DNA from 2 places in the Stenotrophomonas sp. GD03680 genome. Region 1 is predicted to be linked to the other one. Evidence: predicted binding sites of a transcription regulator. Region 1 holds the regulator's gene; the other holds the start of a gene.

Region 1 (4,367 bases):
CGCCGCCGCTGCCGATCACCGCTGCGGCCACGGCGCAAGCCGAGGCCGTGCACCCCGAACCGCCGTACGCGCAGGACGTTGCCGAGACCACGCCAGCCCCTGCCGCTGCCGCTGAAGCGGAGACCGCGCCGGCCCCGGCGCCGCTCCTTGCCCCGGCGCCGGTACTGACGGTGGTTGCACAGGACGATGCCGAGATCCGCCAGCTGCGCCACGAAGTGGCCGGCATGCGCCAGGTCATCGAGCGCGAGATGAACCGCTTCACCGACGAGCGCCTGCGCGGCTGCCCGGTGCGGGCGACCGCCCTGGACCTGATGGACGAGTACGGATTCGATGCCGGGCTGGCCCGCGATGTGGCCATGCAGATACCGCTGGAAACCGAAGCCCACCGGGGCCGCGGGCTGATGCTGGGCCTGATCTCGCGCAGGCTGCCGATCGCGCCGGTCGATCCGCTGGAAGAAGGCGGCGTGATCGCTCTGGTCGGTCCGACCGGGGCCGGCAAGACCACCACCATCGCCAAGCTCGCCTCGCGCTTCGCCGAGAAGCACGCGCCGCGCGATGTGGCCCTGGTCACCACCGACACACTGCGCATCGGTGCCCGCGAGCAGCTGTACGGCTATGGCCGCCAGCTCGGCATCGCGGTGCATGAAGCCAACAGCGGTACCGACCTGGACCAGCTGCTGGAGCGCCTGAAGGACTACAAGCTGGTGCTGATCGATACCGCCGGCCTGGGCCCGCGCGACCGCGCCCTGGCCGCCCAGCTGCAGTGGCTGCGTGCCGCCCGCCAGGTCCGCACCCTGCTGGTGTTGCCGGCCAATACCAGCTTCGGCGACATGGACGAGGTGGTGCGCCGCTTCGGCGCGGCCAACCTGCAGGGCCTGGTGCTGAGCAAGCTGGATGAGACCGGCCGCTTCGGCAACGCCCTGTCGGTCGCGGTGGACCACGCGCTGCCGATCACCTGGGTGACCGATGGCCAGGACGTTCCGGACGACCTGCACCGGGCCAGTGCGGCCAATCTTGTACTTCGCCTTGAAGATTTGCGCCGAGCGGCCGATATGCCCTGCAACCCGGAGTTGAACCATGCCGTCGCGTGAGTACGCCAAGCTGACCAAGACCTTCCCGCTGTCGGCCACCCGCAGCGAGCCGCTCGGCCCTGTGCGCACCATCGCCGTGACCGGCGGCAAGGGCGGCGTCGGCAAGACCAACGTCTCGGCCAACCTGGCCGTGGCGCTGGCCGGCATGGGCAAGCGCACGCTGCTGCTCGACGCCGACCTGGGCCTGGCCAACATCGACGTGATCCTGGGGCTGAATCCCACCCACACCCTGGCGGATCTGGTCGCCGGCCGCTGCTCGCTGGAAGACGTGATCGTCGAAGGTCCGAACGGCGTGCTGGTGGTGCCGGCCGCGTCCGGTCGGCGGCACATGGCCGAGCTGGCCCCGGCCGAGCACATCGGCCTGGTGAACGTGTTCTCCGAACTGGAACGCGAGCTGGACATCATGGTGGTGGACACCGCCGCCGGCATCACCGATGGCGTACTGACCTTCTGCCAGGCCGCACAGGACACCGTTGTCGTGGTCTGCGACGAGCCGGCCTCGATCACCGACGCCTACGCACTGATCAAGGTGCTGTCGCGCGAGCGCGGCGTGGACCGCATCCAGGTGGTGGCCAACATGGTGCGCGACCCCAACGAGGGCCGCGTGCTGTATGAAAAGCTGACCCGGGTCTGCGAGAAGTTCCTTGCCGATGTCTCGCTGAACTACCTGGGCTGCGTGCCGCAGGATGACTGGCTGCGCCTGTCGGTGCAGCGCCAGCAGCCGGTGGTGAAGGCCTATCCATCAAGCCCGGCGGCGCTGGCGATCACCGAGATCGCCCGTCGCACCGCCCGCTGGCAGGCCCCCACCGAGCCACGCGGTGGCGTTGAATTCTTCCTCGAGCGCATCCTCAAGCAACGCGGGGTGGCAGCATGAAAGGCGCGGCCCAGTACAGGGAAGTCCAGCGCTCGGCGGCGACCGAGGTCATCGCCCAGCACTCGGACCTGGTGCGGCGCATCGCCCATCACCTGGCCGCACGCCTGCCGGCCAGCGTCGAAGTGGACGACCTGATCCAGGCCGGCATGATGGGCCTGATCGAAGCCTCGCGCAGCTACGACGCCGACCAGGGTGCCTCGTTCGAGACCTATGCCTCGATCCGCATCCGCGGCTCGATGATCGACGAGATCCGCCGTGGCGACTGGGTACCGCGCTCGGTGCATCGGCGCGCCCGCGATGCGGCCGCCACCATCCGCCGCCTGGAGCAGACCACGGGCCGTGCAGCCAGTGCCACCGAGGTGGCGGCGGCCATGGACATGCCACTGCCCGAATACCTACGGCTGATGGAGGACGCCTCGCGCGGCCAGGTGCTGAGCCTGGAGTCGCGCATCGAAGACCAGGGCGAGCTGGACACCGTCGCCCAGGGCGGACCCACACCGCAGCAGGTCCTGGAACGTGGCGAATTCGGCCGCGAACTGGGCAAGGCCATCGGCCATCTGCCCGAACGCGAACAGCTGGTGCTCTCGCTGTACTACGAGCAGGAGCTGAACCTGAAGGAGATCGGCGCGGTGCTCGGCGTGAGCGAATCGCGCGTCTGCCAGATCCACGGCCAGGCCGTGCTGCGCCTGCGCGGCCGGCTGAAGATCTTCGAGGCTGCGGATGCCGGGCTTGAAGAATGAACATGCCTGCGGCGGCCACGGCCACCGCGGGCGACTGAACAACAAAGGAACTCCGCTTTGAACAAGAACATGCGCATCCTGATCGTCGACGACTTCTCGACCATGCGTCGCATCGTCAAGAATCTGCTGGGCGATCTGGGCTTCACCAACACCGCCGAAGCCGAGGACGGGCATGCCGCACTGTCGATGCTGCAGAGCCAGCCGTTCGACTTCGTGGTCACCGACTGGAACATGCCGGTGATGACCGGTATCGAACTGCTCAAGGCGATCCGCGCCGATGCCAAGCTCAAGACCCTGCCGGTGCTGATGGTCACCGCCGAGGCCAAGCGCGAGCAGATCATCGAAGCGGCGCAGAGCGGCGTGAACGGCTACATCATCAAGCCGTTCACCGCGCAGACGCTGGAAGAGAAACTGGGCAAGATCTTCGAACGCCTGGCGGCCAGCGCCTGATGGACGCCACGGTCGACAAGAACGCTCTCGCCCTGCGCCTGCAGGAAGCCCTCGACGCGCTCGAATCCGGCGACGAGAGCGCCTGGCGCCAGCGCATCGACGCCCTGGTGGCCGCACGCACGCAGCCGATGATGAGCGGCCTGTCACGGCTGGCCCGCGAACTGGGCCAGGCCCTGGGCGAACTGCCGACCGTCCCCAGCGAGGCGGGCGAGCTGGACGACGCCTGCGCGCGCCTGGACCATGTGGTGGCGATGACCGAACAGGCCACGCACCGCACCCTGGACCTGGCCGAAGAGTGCCGCAGCCTCACCGAACAGCTGCGCGCCGAAGGCCTGCAGCCGGGGCAGGATGCGCAGCTGGAACGCATCCGCCACAACCTGACCGAGATTGCCCTGACCCAGAGCTATCAGGACCTGACCGGACAGATCATCCGTCGCGTGGTCGGCATCGTCCGCCGCGTGCACGAAGGCTTTGGCGCGCTGGGCCTGCCACCGGAGCAGCATCGCACCGATCCGGCGCTGGCCGGACCGGCACTGAAGGGACTGGACCGCCACGCGGTCTCTCAGAACGACGCCGACGACCTGTTGTCGGACCTGGGACTGTAAGCATGAGCGCGGTATCCGACGACATCACCGCCGATTTCATCATCGAGGCACAGGAAATCCTGGATCGCCTCGGCGAACAGCTGGTGTCGCTGGAACAGGCGCCGCAGGACGCCGACCAGCTCAACGCCGTGTTCCGTGGCTATCACACGCTCAAGGGCGGCGCCGGCTTCCTCGGCATCACCGCCATGGTCGAGCTGTGCCATGCCGCCGAAGAGGCACTGGGCGCCGTCCGCGCTGGCCAGGCGGTGCTGCAGCCGCATCACTTCGATGCCGCACAGCAATCACTGGACTACCTGCAATCGATGCTGGATGCCGTGTCTTCCGGCAACGAACCCGGCTATGCCCCGCCGGACCTGATCGCCCAGTTCGACGTGCACGGCGCTGCTGCGCCGGCCGCCGCCGCTCCCGCAGCGGCCGCGCCCGCTGCCGGTGACCTGATCACCGACGACGAGTTCGAGGCCCTGCTCGATCAGCTGCACGGCAGCAACGCCCCCACCGCGGTGGCGACGCCTACCAAGGCCGACGATGGCCTGATCAGCGAGGATGAGTTCGAAGCCCTGCTGGACCAGCTGCACGGCGGCGCCGCCCCGGGCGCGAAACCCGTGGC
Region 2 (4,367 bases), on a different contig from region 1:
TGTCCGACGGACGACGTCAGTCCTTGGCGCGGATCGACCGTGCGGCCGTGGGCATCCTCACCGCGGTGGAGATGCTGCATGCGGCCAACCGTTGCGCCACCATGGCGACGCCGCGCAGGCACCTGGACGAAGGTGGGATGGAAGGGCTGTTCTTCGCCTGCCGCGAACTTGCCGAGCCGGTCTGCAGAGAAGTCAGGCCGGCCTGACCCCCTTCCGCATGTGCGATGCCTGGCCTCGCCATCTGGCGAGGTATCGGGTGGGTTCACGCGCTTCAGACTGACTTCCGTGCTGGCGCGCGTTCGGACGTGCCGGGTTCCGGCATCACCCGCGCACTGGAATCGGTTGAGTCCGCTGGAATTGCCGCCTCGTACTTCGGCTATGGGCGCGGCGACGCACGTCCGCGCGGGCGTTCCTGGCTGCGGCTGACCGTGCTGGAGGTCTGTGGCCGTTCTTCTTCTGGCAGCCCCTGGCACTGCTGTTACTGCTTGCTGGTGGCGGGCTGGCGACCGCCAGCATCGCGCTGCGGCGGTGGCGACGCCGGTAGGCCGGGCCATGCCCGGCGGGGTACTTGTCAGATACCCAATACGGCTAGGATCGTGCCCAAATCGGGCATCACTGCGACTGGCTCTGCCACGCGGCACACGCGCTACCCTCCCGCCTGCAACAGCGGGTACGGATTGATCGATTCCCCCTTCCACCACTGCTTCTCCGGCCCCAGCACGTGCACTTCGAAATGCAGGTGCGGGGCCTCGGCGCTGGCGTTGCCGGTGCTGCCTACGTAGCCAATCACCTCGCCACGCTTGATCACCTGCTTTTCGGCCAGGCCATCGGCATAGCGTTGCAGGTGGGCGTAGTAGTAGCACCAGTGCCCGCTCGGCTCGAACTGGTAGATCGTCAGCCCCCCACGCTTGCTGTCGAACAGCTTTTCCACCGTCCCATCGGCCACTGCCAGCACCGGGGTTCCTGCGTCGGCCATGATGTCGATTGCATCATGCACGCGCCCTTCGCTGCGGGCATCGGTGAAGGTATCGCGCAGCTGCGAAGGCAGTACGCCCTGCACCGGCAGCAGCAGGCCGCTTGGCGCATCGGTGGCGCTGGACGGCGGCACCGCCGTGGGGGCCGCAGCGCCCACACGCGGCGTCGCAGCCGCAACCTCCGGCGCCGCAGCCACCGCAGGTGGTGCTGCAGGCCGGGCAACCGCTACTGGCTCACCCGCATCGCGGCGCAGCCACCAGCCCATTCCCACACCCACCAGCACGCCCAGCACGATCAACTGCGAAAGTCGCATCGGCTCACTCCTGCATCACCACGGGAACGGAGGTATCGACCGCATCTGCCACGCGCAGTGCATCCCAGTTGGTCATGCGCACGCAGCCATGCGATTCGGTCTTGCCGACATGCCCGGGTACCGGCGTTCCGTGCAGGCCATAGTGGGGTTTGGACAGATCGATCCAGACCCGGCCGACCGGATTGTTCGGACCGGGCGGCAGCGTGGCCTTCTTCTCGCCTTTGCGCGCATCCCAGAACAGCTTGGGGTTGTAGTGGAACGGCGGGTCGCGATGGACGCCGAGAATCTTCCATTCACCGATCGGCAGCGGATCGTGCTGGCTGCCGGACGAAACCGGCACCTGTGCGATCACCTTGCCCTGCGCATCCAGCAACTGAAGAGTGGAATCGGACTTGTCGACCACGATCTTCGCCGCCTTCGGCAATGCCGCGGGGGCGATGTTGGGCACCTGGACACGGCTGCCGGCCTTGGCCAGATCGACGCCGGGGTTGAGCAACTTCAGAAGGGCAGGGGACGCGTGGAAGCGTTCACCGAGCGCTTCCTCGACGCTGCTATAACCCAGCGACTTCAGCTTTGCCTGTGCGGCGGGTTTCTTGGGAATGGACTGGAACGGACCGGCAACATCCTCGGCCGTCAGCGTGTAGCTGGCCAGCGGCGCGATCGTCTCGGCCTGGAGAGCCTCCCAGGTGCTGTCGTCCAGCTCTCCGCTCACCGTCAGGCCGTGTGCCGCCTGGAAGCCGGCCACGGCCCGATGCTGGTTGCTGCCGACTTCACCGTCGATCTCGCCCGGGGAGAAATTGGCGCGATCCAGCAACACTTGGGCGTGCAGCGGCGAGCGGGCTGCTGTATCGGGTCCGGCCTTCTCGGCAATGGGCTCCGGCAGCTGGGCCGGCGGCGGTACCTGCGCGAAGGCGGGCGACACCAGCAAGGACAGGGCGAGCAGGGCGGGGCGGTACACGGGCATGAAGATCTCCGGCAGATGGCAGCTCCACCCTGCCCGCAGAGGCTGCGCAGCCTCCGTGAAAGCAACCTGATGCCGGCATGAGCAGGGCAGCCCCGGCGTGGCTCAGGCCCTTGTCGCAGAAGTACGGGGCGGGGCCTCACCAAGGTGAACGGCTGCCGACGCCCGTGCTTGTTGCCGATCAAGATTGCCGGTGGCGCGGCCGATACGGGCGCATCCCCCCGTTTTGGATGTACCCATGGATTACTTGAGGAATGTCAGGGTTGCCTGGCGTCTTGGGCTGGGCTTTGGCCTGTTGCTGCTGCTGGTCGCGGCCGTGGTGGCCACCGGCGCCACCGCCAGTGTCGTGCAGAAGCGCGCGATGCAGCAGGTAGTCGACGTCAGTGTGGCCAAGGTACGCCTGCTGTCGCAGATGCTCGATGCCAACAACCAGATGATGGTAGTGCGCCGCGAAATGCTGATCCGCCAGGGCGAAGAGCGCGGCAGCGACGAGAAGCGCATTGCCGACCTGGTCAAGCGCTACGAGGCGGATTGGTCCGCCTATCAGGCCCTGCCAGGCGATGCAGAGGGCAAGGCCATCGCTGAAACCATCGCGGCCAAGCGCGCCCTTGCGCGCCCGCTCAACAAGCAGACCAGCGAACTGATGGAGCAGGGCGACTACCCCGCTGCCGTGGCACTGACCCTGGGGCCGGTGCAGGACGCGGCCAACGGCTGGAACAAGGCGTTGTCCGAGGGAGTCGACTTCGAAGAGAAGGAAAGCCGCGAGGCCGCCGCCGAGGCGATCCGCCTGGGTGAACGCAGTCTGCTGCAGTTGCTGGTGCTGGGAGGCGTGGCCCTGCTGGTCGGCATTGCCGCCTCGGTGATGATCGGTCGCAGCCTGACCGGTCCGCTGGCACGCGCGGTGAACCTGGCCGAGCGCCTGTCCAAGGGCCAGCTGGACCAGGAATTCCGCCTCGGCGGCCGTGACGAGCTGACCCGGCTGGGCGAGGCGATGGCCAGCGTGCGGCAGAGCGTGCAGGCCGCCATCGGGGCGCAGATGCACATGGCCGAGCAGCACGAGGCGGGTGCGATCCGCTACCGCATGGACGCCAGCGCGTTTCCGGGCGATTTCGGGCGCATGGTGCAGGCCACCAACAGCCTGGTGGAATCACACGTGCAGGTGGAACTGCTGATGGCCGAGGTCATGCAGCGCTATGCCATCGGCGACCTCAGCCGCGACCTTCCGGACTATCCCGGCGAGAAGGGTACGCTGACCCGCACCCTGGCCGCAGTGAAACAGAGCCTGCTGGCAGTCAACACCCAGATTGACGACCTGGTCCGCGCGGCGCGCGCTGGAGATTTCAGCGTGCGTGGGGATGCCAGTGCGTTCCAGTATCAGTTCAGGGCGATGGTCGAGCAGCTCAACGGCATGATGGCCAGTTCGCAGGCCAGCATCGCCGACGTCTCCGATGTGCTGCGCGCGATCTCCGGGGGCGACCTCACTGCGCGCATGGACGGTCACTACGACGGCGTGTTCGCCCGCATGCGCGACGATGCCAACACCACCACGGCCCAGCTGACCGGTATCGTGCGCGGCATCCAGGACGCTGCCGACAGCATCAACACTGCCGCGCAGGAGCTCGCCGCCGGCAACAGCGACCTGTCCCGCCGTACCGAACAGCAGGCCGCCAACCTGGAAGAAGCGGCGGCATCGATGGAAGAACTCACCTCGACCGTCCGCCAGAATGCCGAGCTGGCCCGCCAGGCCGACAGCGAGGCACACGCTGCCGGCGCGGCGGTGCGGGCCACCGAACAGGCAATGGCACAGATGGCGTCTGTGATGGGAGAGATCGATCAGTCCTCGGCGCGCATCTCGGAAATCTCCACGGTCATCGATGGCATCGCCTTCCAGACCAACATCCTGGCCTTGAACGCTGCGGTGGAAGCTGCCCGCGCGGGTGAGCAGGGCCGCGGCTTTGCCGTGGTCGCCAGTGAAGTGCGCACGCTGGCGCAGCGTGCGGGCATCGCCGCCAAGGAGATCAAGGAACTCATCGAAGAGGCGGCAGGCAAGGTGCAGAGCGGTCTGGCGGTCACGGTCGAGTCGGAAGCAGCCATTGCCCGCTTGGCACAGGCCAGCGC

The links. The regulator FliA, encoded in region 1, starts transcription of late flagellar genes. The targets are predictions, from matches to a motif close to TAAAGTTTNNCNNNCNNNGGCCGATAA.
Region 2: N5J29_RS10770 (methyl-accepting chemotaxis protein) is a predicted target of FliA. The motif match lies at 2,432-2,458, and genes of this name have one in related genera.

What each region holds. Positions count from the first base shown of each region.
Region 1 is NZ_JAOCKC010000011.1:16,852-21,218, reverse strand. It holds gene flhF (flagellar biosynthesis protein FlhF) at 1-1,091, shown strand, start outside; gene N5J29_RS12990 (MinD/ParA family protein) at 1,078-1,965, shown strand; gene N5J29_RS12985 (RNA polymerase sigma factor FliA) at 1,962-2,705, shown strand; gene cheY (chemotaxis response regulator CheY) at 2,763-3,155, shown strand; gene N5J29_RS12975 (protein phosphatase CheZ) at 3,155-3,760, shown strand; gene N5J29_RS12970 (chemotaxis protein CheA) at 3,763-4,367, shown strand, end outside.
Region 2 is NZ_JAOCKC010000007.1:65,466-69,832, forward strand. It holds gene N5J29_RS10750 (hypothetical protein) at 1-206, shown strand, start outside; partial or broken gene N5J29_RS10755 (hypothetical protein) at 279-544, shown strand; gene N5J29_RS10760 (M23 family metallopeptidase) at 647-1,288, opposite strand; gene N5J29_RS10765 (L,D-transpeptidase) at 1,293-2,252, opposite strand; gene N5J29_RS10770 (methyl-accepting chemotaxis protein) at 2,488-4,367, shown strand, end outside.